DNA from 2 places in the Microbacterium sp. NPDC003461 genome. Region 1 is predicted to be linked to the other one. Evidence: predicted binding sites of a transcription regulator. Region 1 holds the regulator's gene; the other holds the start of a gene.
The links. Region 1 encodes LexA, which represses DNA repair genes until DNA is damaged. Its sites were predicted from a motif close to TCGAACANNTGTTCGA; they were not measured.

Region 1 (5,097 bases):
GTTGCCCGATCCGTAGTCCAGGACCGCGACGAGCGGCCGCTCCTGGCCGGCGGAAGCCGCGTCGGTCACAGCGCGCCCTTCGTGGACGGCACGCCCGTCACGAGCGGGTCGAGGGCCTTGGCCTGGCGGAACGCGCGCGCGAGCGCCTTGAACTCCGCCTCGGCGATGTGATGCGGGTCGCGGCCGCCCAGCACGCGCACGTGCACGGTGAGGCCGGCGTTGAACGCGATCGCCTCGAAGGTGTGGCGCACGAGCGATCCCGTGAAGTGCCCGCCGATGAGGTGCTGCTCGAATCCGGCCGGCTCGCCGGTGTGGACGAGGTAGGGCCGCCCGGAGATGTCGACGACGGCCTGCGCGAGCGCCTCGTCGAGCGGCACGAGCGCGTCGCCGTAGCGCGAGATGCCCGACTTGTCGCCGAGCGCCTCGCGGATCGCCTGCCCCAGCACGATCGCGACGTCCTCGGCGGTGTGGTGCGCGTCGATGTGCGTGTCGCCGCTCGCCTTCACCGTGAGGTCGGTCAGCGAGTGCTTCGCGAACGCCGTGAGCATGTGGTCGAAGAACGGCACGCTCGTGTCGATGCTGCTCGCGCCGGTGCCGTCGAGGTCCAGTTCGAGCTCGACGGACGACTCGCTCGTCGAGCGGCTGCGGCGGGCGGTGCGGGCTGCGGTCATACCCTCGAGTCTATTGCGCGGGGCGGGATCCCGGCTCAGTTGCCGATCTCCGCGAGCGCCTCGAGGAACGCCGTCGTCTCGTCCTCCGTGCCCGCCGTGACGCGCAGGTGGCCGGGGATGCCGATGTCGCGCACGAGGATGCCGCGGTCGCGCAGCGCCGACCAGGTGCGCGAGGGATCGGTCACCCCGCCGAACAGGACGAAGTTCGCCCACGACGGGTAGACGGTGTAGCCGAGCGCCTCGAGCGTGGCCGACATGCGGTCGCGCTGCTCGACGATCTCGTCGACCGTGCGCAGCATCGTGTCGGCGTGGCGCAGGGCCGCGGAGGCCGCCGCCTGCGTGAGGGCGGACAGGTGGTAGGGCAGCCGGACGAGACGCAGCGCGTCGATGAAGGCGGGATCGGCGGCGAGGTAGCCGACGCGCGCGCCGGCGAAGGCGAACGCCTTGCTCATGGTGCGCGAGACGGCCAGGCGCGGGCGCCCCTCCAGCAGGCTCAGGGCCGACGGCTCCTCGCGCGGCGCGAACTCGCGGTACGCCTCGTCGACGATGACGATCCCGTCGGTGGCGTCGTAGACCGCCTCGACGACGTCGAGCGACAGCGGCGTGCCCGTGGGGTTGTTGGGCGCGCAGAGGAAGACGACGTCGGGCCGCGCGTCGGCGACCTGACGGGCCGCGTCCTCGGGATCGATCTCGAAGCGCGGGCCGCGCTCGCCCGTCACCCAGTCGGAGCCGACGCCGCGGGCCAGCAGCCCATACATCGAGTAGGTGGGTGCGAAGCCGAAGGCCGAGCGCCCCGGCCCGCCGAAGGCCTGCAGCGCCTGCTGGAGCACCTCGTTCGAGCCGTTGGCCGCCCAGAGCTGCTCGGGCACGAGTCCGTGGCCGAGGTAGTCGGCGAATCCCTCGCGCAGCTGGGTGAACTCGCGGTCGGGGTAGCGGTTCACGTCGCGCAGGGCGCGCGAGACGGCGTCGGCGATGTCGTCGGCGACATCGTCGGGCACCGGATGCGTGTTCTCGTTGACGTTCAGCGCGACCGGAACCGCCATCTGCGGCGCCCCGTAGGGCGTCTGCCCGCGCAGGTCGGCGCGGAGCGGCAGGTCGTCGAGGGTGATCGCGGGAGCGATCGAGGTATTCGCCGGGTCGGAGGTCACGCCCTCCATGTTAGATCCGAGCGGCCCCTCGATGCCGGACGATCGCCGTGCCCGTCATCGCGAGGACGACGATGCCGCCCCGGCCCCCGCTCAGTCGGCGTAGCCCGCGGGAACCGCGATCTGCTGGCCGGGGCTCACGAGCCCGCCGGCGAGGTTGTTGAGCCGCTTCAGCTCGTACACCACGTCGCGCGGGTCGTGACCGGGCGCCACGTCCTGCGCGATGCTCCACAGCGAATCGCCCGCGGTGACCGTGACGAGGTGGAACGCCGAGGCGTCGGCGCCCGCCTCGCCCGATGCCAGGGCCGCGCCGCCGCCGAGCACGGCCGCCGCGAGACCCGCGACGACCGGGGCGGCCGCCAGCGCCGCCAGCACGCGGCGGCCGCGCACCGTGAGGCGCAGCCGGGTGCGGGGCGCGGAGGGGGCTGCCGCTGCCGTGAGGATGGCGGTGCTCATGTCGTGCTCCTTCTGTCTGGGCGGCTTCGCATCCGACGCTCGGCCGGGAGGCCGGATGCGAAGCTCTGTACCGAATATACGTTCGACGGTTCGAACATGTCAACGCTATCTCCGACATCCGACATCGGATCCGCCGGGACACGCTCGAACAAATCTCCCGAAGACCCCGACGAATCGGCTACCTTCGAGGTCGAGGGTCACGTAATCACGGACCTCCGACATCCGAACGAGGAGCACAGATGAGCGACGCCGCGGCCGACATCGCCGGCACCGACGACAAGCCCCGCACGCGGCGTCGCCGGAACCTCAGCGAGAAGCAGATGGCCATCCTCGAGGTCATCCAGCGCTCGATCCAGCGCCACGGCTACCCGCCGAGCATGCGCGAGATCGGCGACGCCGTCGGGCTGAAGTCGCTCTCGAGCGTGACGCACCAGCTCGGCCAGCTCGAGCTCAGCGGCTACCTGCGCCGCGACCCCGGCAAGACGCGCGCCATGGAGGTGCTCATCGACCTGCCCGGTCTGTCGGGCGAGAACCCGGCCGACACGGCGCCCGCCGTCGGCGACGCGGCGATGGTGCCGCTCGTCGGGAACATCGCCGCGGGCGTGCCGATCACGGCGGAGCAGCAGGTCGAGGAGATCTTCCCCCTGCCCCGCCAGCTCGTGGGCAAGGGCGAGCTGTTCATGCTCAAGGTCAACGGCGACTCGATGATCGACGCCGCGATCTGCCACGGCGACTGGGTGGTCGTGCGCGCGCAGAACAACGCCGAGAACGGCGACATCGTCGCGGCGATGCTCGACGGCGAAGCCACCGTGAAGGCCTTCCGCCAGCGCGACGGCCACACGTGGCTGCTGCCGCGCAACTCGGCGTTCGAGCCGATCCTCGGCGACGAGGCGACCGTGCTGGGCAAGGTCGTCGCCGTGCTGCGCGCCGTCTGATCCGCACCGGCGGGCGCCCTGCGGCCCGCCGCCGTCTCGCCTACGGTGGGTGGCATGGCCTCCGAAGCGACCGCCCCCGCCCGCACGATCGCGCCCTACGGCACGTGGCGATCGCCGATCACCGCGGCCGACGTGGCCGGCGGATCGCTGCGCGTGGACGGCGCGCGCTTCGTGGGCGACGAGGTCTGGTGGAGCGAGGGCCTGCCGGCCGAGCGCGGCCGCACGGCCCTGATGCGCGGCGAGGCCGGCCGCGAGCCCGAGGTGCTGCTGCCCGCCCCCTGGAGCGTGCGCTCCCGCGTGCACGAGTACGGCGGCGGTGCGTGGACCGCCGGCGACGACGGCGTCGCCTACTTCGTCGAGCACGCCGACCAGCGCGTCTACAGGTTCGCGCCGGGCACGGATCCCGAGCCGCTCACCCCGGCGGACGGCGGCATGTGCTTCGGCGACCTCACCCTCGCCGAGGGCGCGCTGTGGGCCGTGCGCGAGACGCGCACCGGCGCCCCGGTGCCCGCGCGCGACATCGTGCGCATCCCCCTCGACGGGTCGGCCGCGCACGACGCGGCCGCCGTCGCGAGCGTCGTGGCGGGCAGCGACTTCCTCGCCTATCCGGCCCCGCGCGGCGATCGGATCGCGTGGATCGCGTGGGACCATCCCGACATGCCGTGGGACGCCGCCGAGCTGCGCGTCGGCCGCCTCGACGAGCGCGGCCGCGTGACCGAGCACGTGGTGATCGCCGGCGGGCGCACCGCGGCGGGCACCGTCTCGGCGCTGCAGCCCGAGTGGACGGGCGACGACGAGCTGATGTTCCTCGCCGACATCCCGCACCCGGGGCAGGATGCGCGCTGGAACCTGCACTGGGCGCGCGTCGACGGCCTGTCGGCGGTCGGGCCCGAGCCGATCATGACGGTCGACGCCGACACGGGCGGGCCCCTGTGGAACCTCGGCGCGCGCTGGTACGCGACCACGACCGACGGCCGGATCCTCGCGGTGCAGACGAACGGATCGGATCAGCTCGTCGTGATCGATCCCACGTGCGGCGCCGAGGACGCCCTCGACACGCCCCTCACGGGCGGCGTGCTCGTGCGCGACGTGCGGGGCCAGCGCGTGCTGCTGACCGGCGCCGGCGCGCGCGTGCCGGGCGGCCTGTGGCTGCTCGACGTCGACGCGCACACGATCGAGCCGGTGCGGGGCGGCGTGCCCGTCGGCGACCTCGACCCCGCCTGGCTGCCGGTCTCGCGCGCCATCACCTGCCCCGGTCCGAACGGTCCCGTGCACGCGTTCGACTACCCGCCGACGAGCCCCGAGTTCGACGCACCCGAGGGCGAGCTGCCGCCCTACCTCGTGCTGGTGCACGGCGGTCCCACCACCCACGTCTCGGGCACGCTCTCGATCGTCATGGCGTACTTCACGAGCCGCGGCATCGGCGTGCTCGACGTGAACTACGGCGGGTCCACGGGCTACGGCAGGGCCTATCGCGAGCGGCTGCGCGGCGGCTGGGGCGTCGTCGACGTGCAGGACACGGCGGCCGCGGCGCGCGGGCTCGCGGAGGCGGGGCTCGCGGACGCGGACCGGATCGCGATCAAGGGCGGATCGGCGGGCGGCTGGACGGTGCTGTGCGCGGTCGCCGACACCGATGCGTTCGCCGCGGGCATCAGCCGCTACGGCGTGGCGGATCTGCGCCGGCTGGTGGCCGACACGCACGACTTCGAGGCGCGCTACCTCGACGGGCTCGTCGGGCCCCTGCCCGAGGCGGAGGAGGTGTACGTCTCGCGGTCGCCGCTGTCGCGCCCCGAGACGCTGCGCACGCCCCTGCTGATCCTGCAGGGCGCGGACGATCCCGTCGTGCCGCCGAGCCAGTCGGAGGCGCTGCGCGACGCGCTCGCGGCCAAC
Region 2 (5,097 bases), on a different contig from region 1:
TCGAACGCCTGGTTGTGCGCGACGACCGTGCGCCCGCCGAGGAGCGAGACGAGGTGGCCGGCGATGTCGCCGAAGGTCGGCGCGTCAGCGACGTCCCTCGCGTGGATCCCGTGGACGTGGGTCGGACCGACGTCGCGCTGCGGATTGACGAGCGTCGTCCACTCGTGCTCGACCCTCGCCTCGTCATCGAGCAGCACCACACCCACCTCGACGACGCGGTCGCCGCGCTGCGGCGAGAACCCGGTGGTCTCGAAGTCGATGACGGCGTACGACATGCTCGGTTCCTCTCGACAGGATGAGGCGCACCCAGACGGGCGCAGCGACATGCTGGCAGATGCCGCCGACATCACACCACAACTGCCCGGGCAGGGTTGCCAGTCAGGACAGCGGCGGATCGCCCGATGGCGCACTCGATCGTGCGGACGCCACCGTGACGCCGGCCACCGTGACGCCGGCGGCTGCGGCGTCAGCTTCGACAGAGTCGACGAATCGCACGGCGGGCTCGGGCTGGTCGACGATCGTGCGCCCTGTGGGGCTGATCCACTCGAGCTCGCCGTCCTCTCGCTGGCGCACGCGCCACGGCGAGTTGTGCTTGAGCACGTGGTGTCCGCGGCAGAGCACGCCGAGGTTCGCGACGCTCGTGCGCCCGCCTTCCGCGAAGGCGACCGTGTGGTCGATGTCGCATCGCCTGGCCGGCAGCCGGCACCCCGGGAACCTGCAGTGCTCGTCGCGCGCGTGCAGGAACCGGCGCTGCGCCGCCGTGGGCAGATAGTGGTCGGCGGCGCGCAGCGCGCCCGTGTCGGGATCGCGGAACAGCCGCTCCCATCCCGGGGCCGACGCCGCGAGCCGGCGGGCGGTGTCGGAGTCGATCGGGCCGTACCCCGCGAGGAACGCGGCATCCTCTCCGATCCCGATGACCGTGCGCACCGGGATCGTCACCTGGACCGTGCCGCGGATGCCGTCGAGCGCGTTCGCTCCGGTGGCGTCGTGCGCAACGTGCGCCTGCGGGGCTCCCGACAGGAGAAGGTCGACGGCGATGTCGGCCCGAAGCTGATCGAGGGTGCGCGCATCGGATGCCGCGCCCGAGGGCTCGGCGGCCTCACCGCGGGACGAGTCGACGGCGGCCGCTCCGGCAGACGCGAGCCCCTCGGGTGCGGCATCCGCACCGCCAGCGCCCCTCGTTGCTGCGCGCTTCACGGACTTCGCCATCTGCGTCAGCCGGTTGTGCGCACCCTGCACCAGCGGGGCGGAGGCCACGAGGCACAGCTCGGCCATACCGTCCTCCAGGGGGCGCACGAACACGCCCCGCTGCTGACGCGCCTCGCGATGCCGCTCGTCCAGGGCAACCGGCTGTGCCGCCTCCGCGAAGCGCCGGCACGCCTCTCGCGCGGCTGCCACGGTGCCCGACTTCGCCGCGGGGATCGCCTGCTCCTCGTAGGCGGCGCGGGACGCGTCGTCGCCGAGCCGCAGCCCCTCGTCGACGATCACCGACGCATGCCGACGCGACAGGTCGCCGGCGTCCATCGCCGCGAGCGTCGCCGGGAACCGCTCGCGCAGCGTCCACGACTCGCTCATCCGCGCCATCATCGTGCGCTGCCCGACGCCCGAGACCGCGGCGATCTCGGCGGCAGCCGACCGCATCGGCAGGTCATCCGAGACGCCCGGAGCCGACCTCGCCTGCTGCGCCATCACGTCGTCGACGAGCAGCGCCAGCAGCCGCGCCTTCCGCGCCTCCAGCCGATTGATCTCCTGCTCGATCCGGGCCACCGAGCCGATGAGCACACGCGCGCGCTCCCGCTCCCCCGGGGTGGGGAACCAGGATGAGACCGTGGGCGTCGACATACCCCCATCGTCCCACCGACCACCGACACTTTCGAAGGAATCTTCGAGCCTGTGGATAACCCGTCAGCGACCTCCTGCATCGGCGGCGTCCGACCCGCGCGATACCGTGACGGGATGGAACACCCCGCCACCGAGAGCGCCCTCGTCGCCGATCCGCTGCGGGCCGTGGACTGGCCCATCCGCACCGAGCGCCTGCTGCTGCGCCGCGTGACGCCGGCCGACATCGACGCGATGTGGGCGTTCCGCCGGCTGCCCGAGGTGGGCATGTGGATCGGCGGCGCGCCCGACACCCTCGACGGGCACCGCGCGCGCATGCGCCGCAACAGCCCGTCGCTGGTCTCGATCGTCCTCCCCGAGGAGGGCACCGTGATCGGCGACCTCATGATCAAGGTCGAGGACGCGTGGGCGCAGGCCGAGGTGGTCGCGCAGGCGCGCGGCGTGCAGGCCGAGATCGGCTGGACCCTCGACCCCGCCTTCCAGGGCCGGGGCTACGCCACCGAGGCCGTGCGCGCCGCGATCGGCCTCTGCTTCGGCCCGCTCAGCCTGCGCCGCGTGACCGCGAACTGCTTCGCGACCAACGAGCCCTCGTGGCGCCTCATGGAGCGCCTCGGCATGCGCCGCGAGGCCCACACCGTGCGCGACAGCCTGCACCGCTCCGGGGAGTGGATGGACGGGCTCACGTACGCGCTGCTGGCCGAGGAGTGGCGGGGGTAGTCAGAGCCTCCAGTTCTCCGGCGCCGACACCGCATAGTCCGCTACGCCGATCTCTTTGAAGTGCTCGGCCGCTGCCCTGATCTTGGCGTTCTCGCTCGGCCGGCGCTTCGCCGGGTCGAGCGTGCTCTTCGTCTCGCGGATCATGTAGATCCGGTCCTCGCCATCCTCCTGCTTGATGATCGCCCAGTCGGGGTTGTACGGCCCCACGGGCGTATCGACCTTGAAGGCGGGCGGAAGCTTGAGGAAGAGCTTGACGTCCTCGCGCGAGTCGAGCAGTCGGGCGAACTCCTCTTCGGGCCCCGAGTCGAACACGACGTGATCGAAGTCGGTCTTGGCCGTATTCGCGACTTTGTAGAGGTTGTCGGCGAAGTACTCCTTCTCCTTGGCGCCGTCGGCCTGCAGCTCGCGCAGCTCGTAGACGAATCCGCCGATCTTCTCGTACTGGATGCCGTTGGTGACGATGTGCTCGAGAACTGTTGTGATCTGCCGTTTGAGCATCGCGATCACGTCGTTCGGGTTCGCGAGGAACTCCTGAAGTCGGCCGCTCTTCAGCAGGATGTCGACGATCGTGCGTCGCGTGAGAGAGGTCGCCTCCTGCAGCTCCTTGATGATGTCCGGAAGGTCGTAGCTGCCCTGCAACTCAGCCGAGCGCGTGCCGAGCTGCTCGCCCTTTGCCCCTCCTCGAAGCACCCGCACGGCGGAGCGCGTCACCTCGATGCGCAGCGGCTCGATCGGCGGCTGCTGCGAGATCGCCGCGACACACTGGTTGATGAGGTCATCCCTGTCCACCGTGACGCGGTAGGTCGTGCGCTGCGCGATGGTCTCCCAGAAGCGCTCGAACTCCTCTGTGTTGTAGAGCGCCTTGTTGAAGGTGCGCTGCACCCGCTTGCTCACCGGCTTGATGTACGTGCCGATGTTCGCCTTCGCGACGCGCTCGATGATCTCGCCCTCATACTCGATGAAGACGTCGGGCAGGTTGAGGCTGAAGTCGACGGTGTGCGGCTGGAACTTCTGCGTCACGTGCCCCTTGGCGTCGATGAAGCGCTCCTTGGCGAGGTGCTCCCACACCGACACGGACCGCTCGTAACCGAATAGCTCGTCGGTTGCGGCGCCGTCCGCGCCGCGGAGGAGGATCTTCGAGAACTCGTTCTTCCGCACGCGGCCGATCTCGACGCCCTCCTTCTCGAACTCGGTCTGCAGGTTCTTCGCGAACTGCTGTACCGACTCATTGGCGATGACGGTGAGCGTCGCGATGCTGCGGTCAGCGACCCGCACGTAGCCGGTGTCGGTCTTCGCCACCGGCAGCCGCAGGCCGCGGCCGAGGGTCTGACGCCGCTCGGTCTCGGCGCCCATCTCACGCAGGGTGCAGATCTGGAACACGTTGGGGTTGTCCCAGCCCTCCCGCAACGCGGAATGGCTGAAGATGAAGCGGACAGGCTGGTTCTCGTCGAGCAGCCCTTCCTTGTCGCGCATGATCAGCTCGTAAGCGTCGTCATCCTTCGCGGTGGAGCCAGTAGTGTCGCCGAAAACGCCTTTGCGGATCTGCGAGAAGTACGCGCGACGCACCTCGCGCGCCTCGTACGGCATGAGCTCCTGATACCGGGCGTTCTTGGCGCGCTCCTCGGCGTAGACCTCGTCGAACCAGCGCACGATCTCGCCGTTCGCGTCGTCGTTGTTCGTGCCGTCACCGAGGAAGCTGGCAACCTTGTCGACGAAGAAGAGGCTGAGCACCTTGATGCCGCGGCCGCGCAGCAGAGCGGTCTTGTGCAGGTGCTCGCGCACCGTCTCGCGGATCATCTCCTTGTAGATCGCATCGTTCGCTCCACCGACGCTCTCACCCTCGTAGAGCGACGCATGCGTGAGCTCGACGAAGGGCGGATCGGTGCGGATCTCCATCACGCGCCACCCCTCGTAGACCGGGTTGTTGGTGACGCCCTCGGCGGAGAGCTCCTGCTTCTGGCGCACGTTGACGGCACGTCGCTCGAGGGAGCCGTCGGCTTTGCGACATGCCAACTCGAGTCGCGCCGACCAGGGATCGGTCTTGACGCCGAGCAATTTGACGTACGCCTTCGCATCCGCGCCCATCTGGTGTGCATCAGCGACCGCGATCTGCTTCACGAGCCCGAGGTCGTGCGCGTCGACCGGGTCGAGCCGGTAGACGACGTTGCGCTTCGTCTTGTGCGTCGCGCTGTACCGCAGCGTGAAGGCGGGGTCGAGATCGCCGACCGCAGACTGCGAGAGCTTCGACTCCATGTTCTGCGGCTCGTCCATGATGACAATGGGACTCGTCGCACTGAGGTAGTCGATCGGGCGCAAGCCGTTCAGCTTGTCACGCGTCTGGCGGATGATGCGGGTGTTCGCGTTGCCGCGGATCGCGTCGATCGTCATGACGAGGATCTGCACGTTCGTCGCGGTGGCGAACGCCTGCACCTCCTCGGCGTTCTTGCCGCTATACACCGAGGCGTCGAACGTGATGCCGTGCGGCTTGTAGAGCGACTCGAAGTGGCCGCGCATGAGCCGGATGCTCGTGTTCACGCCCTC

Region 2: ACWDR7_RS03630 (DUF222 domain-containing protein) is a predicted target of LexA. The motif match lies at 1,874-1,889, and genes of this name have one in related genera.

What each region holds. Positions count from the first base shown of each region.
Region 1 is NZ_JBSFPT010000021.1:39,826-44,922, reverse strand. Features, by position in the region: gene hisH (imidazole glycerol phosphate synthase subunit HisH) at 1-69, opposite strand, end outside; gene hisB (imidazoleglycerol-phosphate dehydratase HisB) at 66-671, opposite strand; gene ACWDR7_RS09650 (histidinol-phosphate transaminase) at 707-1,819, opposite strand; gene ACWDR7_RS09645 (LysM peptidoglycan-binding domain-containing protein) at 1,910-2,272, opposite strand; gene lexA (transcriptional repressor LexA) at 2,512-3,207, shown strand; gene ACWDR7_RS09635 (alpha/beta hydrolase family protein) at 3,262-5,097, shown strand, end outside.
Region 2 is NZ_JBSFPT010000004.1:121,272-126,368, forward strand. Features, by position in the region: gene ACWDR7_RS03625 (exonuclease domain-containing protein) at 1-275, opposite strand, end outside; gene ACWDR7_RS03630 (DUF222 domain-containing protein) at 379-1,842, opposite strand; gene ACWDR7_RS03635 (GNAT family N-acetyltransferase) at 1,957-2,556, shown strand; gene ACWDR7_RS03640 (restriction endonuclease) at 2,557-5,097, opposite strand, start outside.